DNA from 2 places in the Paenibacillus sp. IHBB 10380 genome. Region 1 is predicted to be linked to the other one. Evidence: predicted binding sites of a transcription regulator. Region 1 holds the regulator's gene; the other holds the start of a gene.
What was found. The regulator NrdR, encoded in region 1, represses ribonucleotide reductase genes. The targets are predictions, from matches to a motif close to AACACNATATATNGTGTT.
Positions count from the first base shown of each region.

Region 2: a site for NrdR is predicted at 1,813-1,830, ahead of UB51_RS02825 (adenosylcobalamin-dependent ribonucleoside-diphosphate reductase). Genes of this name have one in related genera too.

Region 1 covers NZ_CP010976.1:3,385,732-3,388,930, forward strand. Annotated here, with positions in the region: gene UB51_RS15075 (hypothetical protein) at 633-920, opposite strand; tRNA gene UB51_RS15080 (tRNA-Ala) at 1,127-1,202, opposite strand; gene nrdR (transcriptional regulator NrdR) at 1,340-1,807, opposite strand; gene UB51_RS15090 (alpha/beta-type small acid-soluble spore protein) at 1,944-2,159, shown strand; gene UB51_RS15095 (lytic transglycosylase domain-containing protein) at 2,232-2,795, opposite strand; gene coaE (dephospho-CoA kinase) at 2,792-3,199, opposite strand, start outside.
Region 2 covers NZ_CP010976.1:663,577-666,775, forward strand. Annotated here, with positions in the region: gene UB51_RS02815 (Na+/H+ antiporter) at 1-893, shown strand, start outside; gene UB51_RS02820 (PH domain-containing protein) at 908-1,285, shown strand; gene UB51_RS02825 (adenosylcobalamin-dependent ribonucleoside-diphosphate reductase) at 1,891-3,199, shown strand, end outside.

The sequences.
Region 1 (3,199 bases):
ACTGTTACCAGAGGTTTGACCACGAGAGTAAAAAGCTTAGAAATTTGCATACCTAAGAACCGCTAAACACTCTGAAATCTTTGTGTTTAGCGGCTTTTTTCTTTCTGGAGCCTTGGGGGGCCCCCCTAACCTCTCGCATGCCCATGCAGGCGCTCTCCCGCAGCGCTTAGTTTCACTGCCCCCTGCCCCTTCGTTTCCATGTTCCCTCAAATACATCCTTGGCAACCTGTAACGCGGATGCGGCGCGCGGCCAGCTACATAAAACGCAAGATAAGTTATCACTTTAATCAGTACTTCTTTGGTCAGACCGTTCTCTTGGGCCAGACGGAGATGATAAGGAAACTGTCCTGTAGTCCTGTAGTTCCCCAGCTACTAGCGCGGATACCGTAAGGAGACTGCGTTCCCTAAGCGATATTTGTTCTCTCCTCCACCGCCTGATCAATATTGTGTGTTAATTCAACTATCGTGTTCCGTCGTATTATGAGGATAGCCAGTTTTTACTGGTTGATTAAGCCAATTCAGCAGCAGCTCAAAACTCAAAAAAAAACCGCCACAATTAATAGCCGTTACAGCTATAAAAAATGACAGTTATTTTTATATCTTTGTCGTCGTATCCAGTATGGATATGTTCATTATATACGTTTAAATTCCATATTTGCTGTTTCCAACATGGATTTCCAATTAGCAAATTCCGTTTCCCTATTAACATGCCGATCAAAAAGTTCATCAGGTATGTTATTGATATCTTCTTCTGTCTTTACTTGAAAATTCCCTTTGATTAAAAACTCATCAAAACTCTTGTAACTGGAATGCTTACTCATGAACGCTTCATTAAACAAATTCTCTAAAGAAATATGATTCGGATCTTCTTGATTCGTTTTCTGACCTTGTAAATCGATCATCAGTTCTTCTAGTGTCATTGGTTTTTGTCTTCTCAAATTACCACTCCTAATTTTATATATTGTTTCAAACTAACGTGTTGATTATCCTGAAAACCACGTGGATACAATCACCCTAACATCATATCATCTATTTCACTATGATAAGGCGATAAACTGCCTTTACATGTCTTGAGTGTAGTGACAAAAATAAAAAACGGCATTTCTGCCGTTTGGATTTAAGGTGTTGGTGGAAAATAGGGGGATCGAACCCCTGACCTCTTCGCTGCCAGCGAAGCGCTCTCCCAGCTGAGCTAATTCCCCGTGATAAATCTTTATGCTGGTATTCAATTTCTTTGGGGGTAGTGTAACCAACCACCAACTCCCAGTGAGCTATGGATCCATTGATTTAACAACACTCATTAATTTACCAGAAATTCATTGCTGTGTCAATGAATTTTTTATTCCTCCAATGTGCTTTTGGACAGAAGGCCTTTCAGTTCCTTCATGAACATATTAATGTCCTTGAACTGTCTGTATACGGAGGCGAAACGTACGTAAGCCACCTCATCAACAGGATGCAGTTCTTGCATCACTAGCTTACCTATTTGCTGGCTATCTACTTCGGCTACAGCGGTATTGCGAAGCGCTTTCTCTACTTCAGACACAATCATATCAAGCTGCTCAGCAGAGACTGGGCGCTTCTCGCATGCACGGATTAAACCGCGCAGTATTTTGTCACGACTAAATTCCTCTCGGTTACCATTCTTCTTAATAACGATCAGTGGTGTTTCTTCCACTTTCTCGAACGTAGTGAATCTACGGCTACATTGTTCACATTCTCGTCTGCGACGAATTGATTTGTTCTCATTCGCAGGACGTGAGTCAAGTACTTTGGTACCCGCATAGTCACAAAATGGGCATTTCATTAACGTTTCACTTCCTTTTCAATTAGACTTACCAAAAAAATGACTTTATTTCCATAAATTAAGTATCTCTTACATGTTATGAAGATTGTATTTATGACACATAATACTTTTACCAACAGCGAGGAGGTGAACGATAATGAGCACAAACAACTCCAACAACTTAGTTGTAACAAAAGCTACAGCCGCACTAGAACAATTGAAGTACGAAATCGCTCAAGAACTAGGAATAAGCATTCCTCAAGACGGATATCAAGGTAATATGACTTCTTACGAGAATGGTTCCATCGGAGGTTATATCACTAAACGCTTGGTAACCATTGGTGAACAACAACTAGCTGGTCAATTTAAATAATTAAAATAATTTAGAAATGAAAGTGTTGGGACAGGCTGTGAAGCCGCACCAACGCTTTTTTTTCATATTCGTCTAGAATTCGTCGTAGATATCTGTATATTGCTCATAATAATATAATACACGCTGCACATAATGCCTAGTCTCACCAATAGGAATTTCTTTAACCGTTTCTTGTTGTCCATCCCACAGACCCTTGTCCATCCAACTTCGTACATTTCCTTGACCTGCATTATAAGCTGCAATGGCTAATGTTCTATTACCGTCAAATTGCTTAGTTAAGAATGCAATGTACCAAGTACCAAGCTGAATATTAGGTTTTACTTCATACTTGATACGATCCAAAGAAACTTCAGGAAGCTTGACCATCTCCATTGCCCACGTCGCCGTATCTGGCATAAGCTGCATAATTCCAAGCGCGCCCTTCTTCGACACTTTACCTGGCTTAAAGTTAGACTCTGCTCGGATGATAGCTGCAATTAAGAAGGGATCGACTTCATATATTTCAGCTTGTTCATTAATCTCTTCTTTATAATGAATCGGATAGAACCAGGACATCCAATTGGTATTAAAAAAAAGTAGGACCACAAAAGACAAAAATAGAAGTAACAACACTCTTTTTTTACGTAACATCTTCATAAGAGACCCTTTTGAATCCAGAATTCATCCACTTGTCGCGCTGTATCCGTTAAACTGTGGCTATTATCAATGACCCAATCCGCCCTACTTCTCTTATCTTCAATATCCATTTGAGCCTGAAGACGTAATTCAGCTTGTCCCGAGTCCAATTGATCTCGCTCCATAAGGCGCTCCTTCTGAAGTACTCGTGACGTATAGACAACCAAGACTTCATGAAACATGGACTCAAGTGCTGACTCATACAGCAGCGGAATATCTACAACAACAAGCCGATCAGGATACTTCTCTTCTAATGTCTCCATACTTGTTCTTATTTCTTGACGAATCGCTGGATGACTTATGGCATTTAGAGCCTTGAGCGCTTCTGGATCATTAAATACGATACTACCAAGCTTCTTCCGATC
Region 2 (3,199 bases), 2.7 Mb from region 1:
GTCCATTTCCTGAGCGTGATTTAATCATTTTTATTGCATCAGGAGTGATACTGGCAACCTTAGTGATCGCAAGTGTGACATTACCCCTCTTCTCCAAAAAAACGGAGGTTACGGAAGTAGAGGGTACGGATCATCTGGAGCAGATTTCTAAAGTTAAGATTATGAAGGCAGCCATTCATGGAATTAGGCAAGAAATAAATGATGATAATGAAGCTGCAGCTTTATCTGTTATAGCAGATTACAATAAGAAATTGAGACAAATGGCCAGTAAAGAAATAATGGAGTCCTCTAACTCTAACTCCAAATTTAGACAATCACTCTTTGATGTTAGACTGATTGGTTTACAGGCTGAGCGTGATGAAATGGAGAGATTATTAGCGACAGAAGTTGTTTCGAAAGAGGTAGCTGATCAATTCGAAGAGGCTATTGACCAAATGGAAATGATGTTATCTAATCAAATGAAGATGAGGCTTTTGATATCAATGTTCAGAATTAGACGTCTTATTCTCAATATGGTGCATACGGATAAAGGAAGAAAGTCACAAGATGATATTAACTCTTTAAAAGAAGTCAAAATTAAGACCTCTCATGCGGCAATTTCCGCGATTAACAAACATATAAATGATGATAACCGAAAAGTTTCTTTGCTTATTATTGCACAGTACAATCGTACAATTGACAGAATGTGTAGCCGGGAATTCGAACAATTACAAGAAGATGAAGAATATCAGAAGCATAGAGTGGAACTTCAGTTCAAGGCAATACAGATTGAAAGAGATGAAGTTCAGAACATGTTTGAAGCGGGTACAATCTCACGTGAGGTTGCGAATGAATTACGTCAATTTATAAACTACTTAGAAGCAGGAATGTTAGAAGAGGATGAAGAGGATTAGGAGGACTTGCGCCAATGGGATTTCTGAATGGACTCATAGGAAATGCATCCCAAGTAGATTTACAGACAGTTCGGAGAGAATATAGTCAGATCTTAACCCCGCATGAGGTGATTGAGAAAGCCTATAAACTGGTGCGAGATATGTTTATCTTTACTGATAAGCGCCTTCTCCTCGTCGATAAACAGGGATTGACAGGTAAGAAGGTAGAGTACCATTCGATTCCATATCACAGTATTTCTCATTATTCAATTGAAACAGCCGGGCACCTTGATCTTGATGCAGAGCTCAAAATATTTATTTCTGGCAGTACACATCCTATTGTCAAAGCCTTTAATAAAAATGTTAGTATTTATGAAGTACAGAGTGTGCTGTCACAGTATATTTTGAAATAAGATTGGGGATCAAGATCGACGCCTTACCTTTCAGATTTTGTCTGCCATGGGAAAAGACACTCTCTTCAGGTAGAAAGTTCGTGGGGCATTATTCAGCATAACATGTGTAACTGAGTCCTATTCATTACAAAGCGACCCTTCCGGTATCATTATTCCGGAAGGGTCGCTTTGTTGTATTTGAGATCCGTAAAATTCAATGAATTTATTGAGCGGTTTGTGGTAGCCGATTATTAATATATTTTATATTGAGCGTAAGCCTAACCTCCTTGCAAGTTTTTTCTTTTAATTCTCATTGATGTAACACGGTTTAATCCGGTAGTCTATGATGAAATACACGTAATATTATTGCTGTATATGAAATGATGAATATTATTAGGACACACCAGATTATAGAGTTGGATGCTCTTCTGGATCTTTTTGTTGGTTTTTAATCCAGGGATATGTATGTCCAATTGGAAGATATTTATTGGCTGAAATTTCACAATTGAAGGATAGAATTACAATATGTAGAGTAGTATAATTATTTGAGCACAATATATTGTACGTTAATGATTTGGTGTCTTAGACCTCAATCCATGGGCGTCATTAAATAGGAGGTTGTTTTTTTGAGTGATTTACAGCATACACGCCGATTAGAAGGCTTAAGTGAGAAAATATTTTTGGATAGATACGCATGGAAAGATGCGGACAGTAATCATGCAAAGGTAGGAGATGTGGTGCTCGTCCTGACGAAGGATGATCCTAAATTCCCTACAAAAGAAGTGGGCGAAATTATCAAACGTGAGGGTAAAACTGTAACCGTGAAAACACGCAGTGGCGAGCTCGTAGAATCCGATGTTGAGAAACTAACATTGAATATTGAGAAGACGCCTGAAGAAATGTGGGGTCGCTTGGCGAAGGCAATGTCTTCTGTTGAGGAGACGCCGGAACTTCAAGCAGAATGGCAAGATAAATTCCGTTACTTGCTAGACGACTGGAAGCTCGTTCCAGGAGGGCGAATTGCTGCAGGTGCCGGTGCGAGTGATGAGCTCACTTTGTTTAATTGTTATGTTGTACCATCCCCGAAAGACAGCCGTGGTGGTATTATGAGCACACTTGCTGAGATGACGGAGATTATGGCACGTGGTGGTGGTGTGGGAATTAACTTGTCATCCCTTCGTCCGCGCAGATCCATTGTCAAAGGAGTGAATGGTTCATCAAGTGGTGCTGTTTCCTGGGGAGGATTGTTCAGCTATACTACAGGTTTAATCGAGCAGGGTGGTAGCAGACGTGGAGCGCTCATGTTGATGATTAACGATTGGCACCCTGATGTACTAGACTTCATTACGGTGAAGCAGACGATGGATCAAGTGACGAACGCTAACCTATCCGTTTGTGTAAGCAACGGGTTCATGAAGGCCGTTAAAGAAGATTTAGATTGGGAATTGGTATTTCCAGATACAACTGAGCCTGACTACAACGAAGTGTGGGATGGCGACTTAGACAAGTGGAAAAAGGCTGGACGAAAAGTTATTTCTTATCGTACGGTGAAGGCTCGTGAAATCTGGAATACGATTATTGATGCAGCATGGAAATCTGCTGAACCTGGCGTAGTATTCATGGAACATTATAATGACATGTCTAACAGCTGGTACTTTAATCCGATTATTTGTACAAACCCTTGTGGGGAACAAGGATTACCAGCTTGGGGTGTTTGTAATTTATCTGCGATTAATCTATCGAAGTTCTATGATGAAGAAAAGCATGATGTGAATTGGGAAGAACTTGCAATAACTACTCGTTATTCGGTACGGTTCTTAGATAATGTCATTAACAAGACACCTTATCACTTTGAAGAAAATGAGAAAAATCAGAAGAACGAGCGCCGAGTAGGTCTCGGTACAATGGGCCTTGCAGAGCTGATGATTAAGCTGA